Regions from separate parts of the Paenibacillus ilasis genome, predicted to be linked through region 1. Evidence: riboswitches for the same ligand, from Rfam matches in the RefSeq annotation. Region 1 holds a riboswitch; the other holds the start of a gene.

Region 1 (4,215 bases):
CCTGGAAAAAACCGGCTCTTCAGATTGTTGGCAATCGTCTTCCTCCGCTGTGCGAAAGAAGCCTGGACCACCTCGAAGAAGAACCCTTCGTCTTCTACGCTGACAGGAGGCTGTTCCCGGACCGCCAGGCGGATAACCGCCGATGCGACATTCGGCTGCGGGATAAACACCGTGTGCGGCACAATACAGACCAGCTTAGGTTCGCTGTAATATTGAACGGCAATACTAAGGCTGCCGTAATCCTTGCTTCCCGGTGCCGCTGCCATCCGCTCTGCCACTTCTTTCTGAATCATCACCACAATATTCTCCAACGGCAGCTTTTCCTCCAGCAGCTTCATGAGAATCGGCGTCGTAACATAATACGGCAGATTGGCAACCACACTTACCTTCGATACGTCCGCGAAATCCTGACGGAACAGCTCATGAAGATCGACCTTCAGTACATCCCCATGATGCACCTTCACATTCTCATAGGGCTCCAGGACCTCCCTCAGGATGGGAATCAGGCGCTGATCAATTTCGACCGCGGTGACGGTTCCTGCCGTCTGTGCCAGCTTCTCGGTTAATGCACCGATACCAGGACCGATCTCAAGAGCTCCCTTATCTTCATCCAGTCCTGCAGCTTCCACAATTTTATACAGAATATTCTGATCAATGAGAAAGTTTTGACCCAGACTCTTCTTGAAGGAGAATCCATGCCGTGAGATGATCTCCTTCGTCCGTCTTGGTGTTGATATATCCTCGATCCGATTCATTGGCTTACGCCCCCTTCTTCCAGTTGTGCAAGTGCGGCCAGAAATTCTTCACGCGATATTTGAAACATGGCCAATCGTTTATGGAATTGCTTGCTGTTGCAATATCCGATCCCCAGCAGATTTCCCATCGCCATACGTCTTGCCGCCGCCTCCGGGTGCGCTGATAATCCAGCCTCCAGCATGTCCTCCAAGCTGATCAGGCTCTCTCCACCCTCAAAGGAGGTATGAACCCGATCCAGCGCACGCCGTATCGCCTCTGGCGAGGCATTCTCCACGCCGATATCCCCTTTGCGGGTAGCATCTGCTTCGGGAATAAAGGCATGCTTGCAGCCAGGCACCCCCTGATCCACGATTTTGCGGATCCGCTCCCCTGCATGGTCAGGATCTGTCAATATAATAACGCCTCTGCGCTCCTGGGCAAGCGCTATGCGTTTCAGGATTTGCTTGTTGATCGCTGAACCGCCCGTTTCGATCGTATCGGCGTCTACGGCCCGTTTAATGGCAACGGTATCGTCTCTGCCTTCCACAACAATCACTTCTTTAATCATGCGTTCGTTCTCTTCCTTCCCAAGCAAAGCAGGCCTGTACAACTTTAAGGTTCAACCAACTTGGCCTTAAATACTCCGTTCTTAACAAAACAAAAGAAGAGGAAATATTCCCTCTTCTTGATCATCATATATTATAAGCTAAATAGTATAGCATTAGAATGGCAATGTAAATTGGAATTCATGCGTCTAGTTCAATTCAGGCTTAACCGGACCGATCACGTAAACGGTGCGGCCGCTCTTCCGGCCGAAATTCATGGCCGATTTCAACGAATCGTAATAAACATCGATTTTGTTGCCTTTGATGGCACCGCCCGTATCTTCAGCACGACGGAAGCCAATGCCTTCGATATAGACCCACCATCCGATTGGGATGATGTTAGGGTCAACGGCGATGGTGCGCCCTTCAGTAACGCGTGTGCCGGATGCAGTGCGCGTACCGATTCCTTGCTGCTCGGCGGAATACGCCGTCATCGACACGTTGTTCAATACCTTCTTGTATTTAAAATCAACGCCTGCGCGGGAGACTACATTGTTCTCCACAGCCTTGGCGGTCGTTACTTTTTTCGTGCCCGACAATTTAGCCGGTGTAGCTTTTACATCGGTGGCTGCCGCCTGAACGATAACAGGCTTCTCCACTTTTTTCGTGCCTACGGCAATGATTTTATCCTTCGTTCTGCGCTCAATCTCTTGGGAGACCTTCGTCTTGGAAACCAGCTTGCCATTGTGGTAGACCTTCTCGTAATGGTTCACCATGAGACCAGGCTCGCCCCGCTGAATGACGCGGTTATCGCCCTTTTCAAGCGATGGGTCGGCTGTCTTGATCACGCGGAATTCGCGGTCTTCCGTCTCCTTGACTTTTTGTTTCGTGACGCGAACGACATGGATATTCATATTGCTGGTCAGCTTCGTGTCTTGCGACGGTTGTACTATATCTTCACCCTGGATCGTAACGCCAGCCTCTTTGAGTACATGATCAACCGTATCCTGGGATGTAAATATGGTTTTGGTTGTGCTGCCTACCGTAACTTTGACTGGAATTGCCCGTTCAATGATAATTCGGTCTCCGTCCTGGATCGCGCCGTTCAGAGGCATCGAAATCTGATCCTGGGGACTCAACGTGATCGCTTGCTCATCCAGCAATTCCTGCAGCAACGATCCACGTGTTTCCACCGTAGTGACCCGGCCGTCGACGACAAGCTGAACCTCCTTGCCTGCCTGATCATGTACAACCAACGATATGAGAAGTGATACCGTAACGGCACCCATGGCGCCGAGCAACATCAGTTGACGCAAATTGTCATGCTTCCATCTCAATGCGTAAGACATGCTGGATGATTGTGATTCATGGGTTTCTTCAGGTTGAAAAATGCCCACTATTCCATCCTCCTTCATAGTCCCGCCGTCTAGGTAAACGCATGAATGCATTTGACGTGACTATAGCAATTTTTCTCACAGGGCATCCTGCTATCTATCTACACCCTGCGTCAATTCCCGTCTTCCGTCCATCTGCCATCACCTCCTGTTTACCAAGAGTATGATGATCCCTTCTCCATTATTCAAAAATAAAAGAAAGCCATTGAAAGAGTACTAGAGGCTCTAACGTGGCTTCCTGATGAATGAAATCATGGAAATGGTATGCACGAGATTTCCCCTCTTATTTCGCTTACGGAGTTAGCTGTCGGGTTCGGACGTAAGAGAGACGCCCTATATCCGGATACCCGCTCATGGCGAGATCCTTCAAATTCACCCCAAAGACCCGAAAAAGAAATCAAATACAGCTTCGTGCATTCAGACCAGTATGCACTGCAGTATCGGTTCCCCCGTTCTCCAGAATTTCGGAGATTAAGCGAGACGGTTCATGAAATATTCGGCTGCGATCTGCACATCACAGCTTCTTATCACTGAAAAGATGATATCCTGTTTACATGCAGGTTGTAAAGCAACATTCAACCACATTTTCTCATGTAAAAGGTTAAAATATTGTAATATCAACGCCTTTTCTGATTAAAAAACTTTAATTAATCGCGATTGCTCTCTTTTTCATCACTTTTGCTCTCGTTTTCGTTAAATGCCAAATCGTTCCAGCGCATTTTTGGTGGTAATTTGGGCCAATTCCTCATAGGACAACCCTCGAATTTCGGCTGCCGCCTCCGCCACCAATTTTACATATGCGGTCTCATTTCGTTTTCCGCGGAAGGGATGGGGTGTCAGGTAAGGCGCGTCCGTTTCGATCAATAATCGATCAAGCGGAACCTGTGCCAAAACCTCTTTGGGCTGCTTCGCATTCTTGAACGTAATCGGCCCGCCAAATGAGATATGGAATCCCATATCCAAGCACATTTTGGCCGTTTCCCAGCTTCCGGAGAAGGAATGCATGACACCGCCGACTTCGGAGGCCTTTTCCTCCCGCAAAATGTTAACGATATCTTCATGCGCATCCCGATTATGAATGACAATGGGCATGTTCAACTCCCGGGCAAGTCCGATCTGACGTCGAAGCACACGGTGCTGGACTTCTTTCGGGGATGTATCCCAATAATAATCCAAACCGATCTCGCCGATTGCCACCACTTTCTCATGACTGCATAAAGCAGCGATCCAATCGAGATCCTGATCCTCCATGGTAATCGCATCTACAGGATGCCAGCCCACCGCCGCGTAAATAAAATCATAAGTCTCTGCCAGCTTCATCGTGGTCGGGATCGTCTCCCGGTTAAATCCGATATTGATCATCCTGGTGACGCCGGCTTCAAGCGCCCGCTGGATAGCCGCTTCCCGGTCTTCGTCGAATTGGGGAGCGTCCATATGAGTGTGCGTGTCGAACAGCATAATAATCACACTCTCCTTCCTGTCGTTTCTGTGTCGTATATCTTCCATTAGTTGGGTAAATTACAAATGCACCAAGCGTTATT
Region 2 (4,215 bases), on a different contig from region 1:
ATAATTTGGCCTGCTCCCAGCGATTTGGCATAATTCAGCGAGTTCTCCACCACATGGGTGATTCCCGCCACAGGCAGAATAATAACATTTCCCTCAATCGGCTTAACAGGCTCACAGGTCGTAATTCGCAGCTGGTCTGCTACGGCCTCGTAATGTTTATGGATTCGGGTGAAGATCCAAATGATCAGCGGCAGGAAAATCAAGACGGTCCACACTTGGGCGAATTTCGTGAAAAAGAAAATCATCGTCACGATAAAGCTGATGCATGCGCCGGTGGTATTTATGATCAGTTTGACAATCCATCCTTCGGGCTTTTCGCGAATCCACTTCACCATCATCCCCGTTTGGGAGAGGGTAAAAGGGATAAACACGCCGACGGCGTACAGCGGAATCAGATGCTCGGTTTTGCCTTCGAAAGCGAGCAGCAACAGAATCGAGAGAAAACCCAGTATGATGATTCCGTTTGAATATCCCAGACGGTCTCCCCGGACGGTGAACATTCGGGGAATGAATTTATCCTTCGCCAGATTAACGGCAAGCAGCGGGAAAGCGGAATATCCCGTGTTGGCGGCCAGAATCAGAATGAGGGCCGTTGTTCCTTGGATGAAGTAATACAGAAAGTTTCGTCCGAAGGTATGCTCGGCAATCTGGGAAACGACAGTGACTTGCTCGCTGGGGCTAACCCCATAGTAATAGGCCAGGAATACGATGCCCGAAAATAACAGGGCCAGCAAGGATCCCATCGCCACCAAGGTTTTGGCCGCATTATTCGGAGCAGGATCTTTGAAATTCGGGATGGCGTTGGAAATGGCCTCAACGCCGGTCAGGGCAGAGCTGCCCGAGGCGAATGCCCGCAGGAGCAGGAATAAGCTTAGCCCGGCGACAGGCGTGCCGATCGGCGTATGCAGATCCGGAGATGCATGGCCTGTAGCGATATTGAATACTCCGACGCCAATCAGGATAAACAACGCGAGTACAAACAAGTAAACCGGATAGGCCAATATGGAGGCCGACTCCGTGACCCCTCTTAAATTGAGTACGGTCAAACACAGAACGAACACGATGGAGATGGGCAGATTGTAGGCGTGCAGTTCCGGAAAAGCCGACGTGATCGCGTCCGTCCCCGCCGATACGCTGACCGCAACCGTCAGGATATAGTCGACCAGCAGGGAGCCGCCGGCAACCAGTCCCGGATACATGCCTAAATTTCTTTTGGAAACCACGTAGGCTCCGCCGCCATGCGGATATGAGAAAATAATCTGTCTGTACGATAGGATAAGTGCCAGCAATAAGACCAGGACCCCGACGGCAATCGGTATGGAATACCAATAGGCAGCTGCGCCAACGGTCATCAAGACGATCAGAATTTGTTCAGGTCCATAAGCCACGGACGACAAGGCGTCGGATGAAAGGATGGCCAGCGCTTTGGTTTTGTTCAGCTTTTGCTCGCCCAATTCCGTTGATTTAAGCGGTCTTCCAATGAGGAATCGCTTGATTGAAGATAACATGGTTTTTCACCGCCGATTAAGATTACGTTCATGATGGAAGCTGACTGAATGGACTTCAATCGGTGTGTTTCATAGGCTGGACATACGAACGGTCACCATTCCTATGCTGGATTTTGGCAAACAAAAAACACAGGTTAGAACCCTGTGTTTGATCACAAGTTCACAACCCTCCCAATCAACGCTGACGAGGTTAGCTGTCGGATTCGGGCGGTGAGAGTCGCCCTACCTGATAATAGTCGCGGCGTACGTTCGCGCTGCATCAGGATTCACCCCATAGTATGGTTGACAGATCCTATAGGTATCCATCCATACGTGTGGTTCCCCCGCTTTCCAAATTGGAAATTAAGCGAATATCATGTGAATATGAAGAATGATATCGAAGCTGAATAGTATATTACGCCTGCTCAAATCTTTTGTAAAACACCCTCCAACGAAAAATAAAGCAGAATTATTTATAAAAAATGACAGATAAGCGCTTACATAATTATGTGGCTTTGACAGGCTTTGTTTTTTGCAGGTTTGCTACAGAAATCATGACTTTCTATGATATGTAAGTTGCAGGTAGCTCGAATGTGATGCGATAGAACGCCAATACAAACAAATTCGCCATGCCGGTCTCGGGGGAGGAGACATTGGCATGGCGAATTTTTTGGGAGTGGTCCATGATTCGGCAAGGAAGAGAAAGGGTCTGGGTTCCTCTTCGTTGCTCTTGATAGGAATATACCCGGAGTGAAGTAGAGTGAATCACCCGCTGCAGAAAAAAATGTAAGACTTTACTGGAGCCCTGATTTTCTTTTAAGATAAGGGGATATGATTCAGCGTGTACAAGGGGGAATGAACGAAATGACTCAAGCGATGATACATCAGGAAAATGGCGTGTTTCCGGCGGTATGTCCGTTGGATTGTCCCGATACTTGCGGCCTGCTGCTGCATAAAGAGAACGGAAAAATCGTGAAGGTTACCGGCAATCCGGATCATCCGATTACGCAGGGAGCCATCTGTAATAAAGTCCGCAATATGGCACATCGGGTGTATCATCCGGAGCGCGTGCTTTATCCGCTGCGGAGGGTAGGGCCCAAGGGCGAGGGGGCTTTCGAGCGAATCAGCTGGGATGAAGCGATTCAAGAGATTACCGGGCGCTACAAGAAGCTGATCGAGGAGCATGGCTCTGAGAGCATCCTGCCTTACAGCTTCTACGGCAACATGGGGATATTGAGCGTGGACGGCATGGATCGGAGATTCTTCAACAGGCTGGGCGCCAGCCGCCTGAAGCAGTCGATCTGCAATTCCGCAGGCAATGAGGGTTGGAAATCCGTCATGGGGTTTAATGGAGGAACCGTCCCGGAGGATACCGTTCATGCCGATGTCATCATCGTCTGGGGCGGCAACATCGTCAGCACCAATATGCACCAGGTCGTGCTGGCGGAGAAAGCGCGCAAGGCCGGTGCCAAGGTCGTTGTGATCGATGTTCATAAGAACCAAACGGGGCAATGGTCGGATTGGTTCATTCCGTTGTTTCCGGGCACGGATGCGGCACTGGCCGTCGGCCTCATGCACATCATGTTCCGTGACGGCATGGTGAACGAGGAGTTCCTCCGGCAGTATACGCACGGGCATGAAGCCTTGCGTGAGCATGTCAAAGACTATACGCCGGAGCATGTATCCTCCATTACCGGCATCCCAGCAGGGGATATCGAGAAGCTGGCCGAACTGTACGGCCGGGCGGATACTTCCTATATTCATATCGGTAACGGTCTTCAGCATCACGACAATGGCGGCTTGACGGTGCGCAGCATCGCTGCGCTTCCCGCGTTGACCGGACAATGGCTGAAGCGGGGCGGAGGGGCTGCCAAGTCGAATGGCGGCTACAACAGCATGGATAGCGATGCATTGGAGCGTCCGGATCTCCGGCCGAATCCGAATGCCCGGACCATTAACATGAACCGGATCGGCGAGGCGCTTGCCATGACCGAACAGCCGATTAAGTCGGTCTTTGTCTATTGCAGCAATCCGCTGGTGGTCGCTCCTGACACCGGGCGGGTACGCGAAGGGTTTGCAAGGGAGGATCTGTTTACCGTCGTACATGATCTGTTCATGACGGATACAGCCAAGTATGCGGATATCGTGCTTCCGGCAACCTCCTCATTTGAGAATACGGATCTGTTCGCTTCTTACTGGCATCAGTACATCCAGCTGCAGGAGCCGGTCATTCCGGCGCTCGGGGAGAGCAAGAGCAACGTGGAGCTGTTCTCCTTGCTGGGCCGGGCCATGGGTTTCACCGACACTGCCTTCCGCGAGACGGAAGAGGAGATGATGGCAAGAGCGCTCGACTTCCCGGACAACCCTTATCTGAACGGCGTCACGCTGGACAAGCTAAAGGAACACCGCCATGTGAAGCTTGACATGACACCGCTTGAAGCATATCTGGATCGTTTGCCGACGCCATCGGGCCGGATCGAGCTTTACTCCGCGCAGTTGGAGCAAGCAGGTCTTCCGCCTCTTCCAACCTACGTGCCTTTGAAGGAAGGATATGACGGCGTAAGGCGCGGTCGCGGGCACAAATACCCGCTCATGTTCATTTCGCCGCCGAACCACAACTTCCTGAATTCGACCTTTGCGAATGTGGATAAGCACCAGAAGCTGGAGAAGGAGCCTGCCTTGCAGATCCATCCGGAGGATGCAGAGGAACGCGGTGTAGAGGACGGCG

Evidence for each region. Region 1 has a riboswitch for cyclic di-AMP ahead of ACETK5_RS32350 (G5 domain-containing protein). Riboswitches for the same ligand answer to the same signal wherever they lie in the genome.
Region 2: it holds a riboswitch for cyclic di-AMP, as region 1 does, so the genes downstream of both, ACETK5_RS29550 (APC family permease) here and ACETK5_RS32350 (G5 domain-containing protein) in region 1, are expected to answer to the same signal.

The regions. Positions count from the first base shown of each region.
Region 1 is NZ_JBHDJG010000009.1:47,827-52,041, forward strand. It holds gene rsmA (16S rRNA (adenine(1518)-N(6)/adenine(1519)-N(6))-dimethyltransferase RsmA) at 1-755, opposite strand, end outside; gene rnmV (ribonuclease M5) at 752-1,303, opposite strand; gene ACETK5_RS32350 (G5 domain-containing protein) at 1,490-2,677, opposite strand; cyclic di-AMP (ydaO/yuaA leader) riboswitch at 2,948-3,162, opposite strand; gene ACETK5_RS32355 (TatD family hydrolase) at 3,368-4,135, opposite strand.
Region 2 is NZ_JBHDJG010000004.1:469,767-473,981, forward strand. It holds gene ACETK5_RS29550 (APC family permease) at 1-1,508, opposite strand, end outside; cyclic di-AMP (ydaO/yuaA leader) riboswitch at 1,672-1,867, opposite strand; gene ACETK5_RS29555 (molybdopterin-containing oxidoreductase family protein) at 2,352-4,215, shown strand, end outside.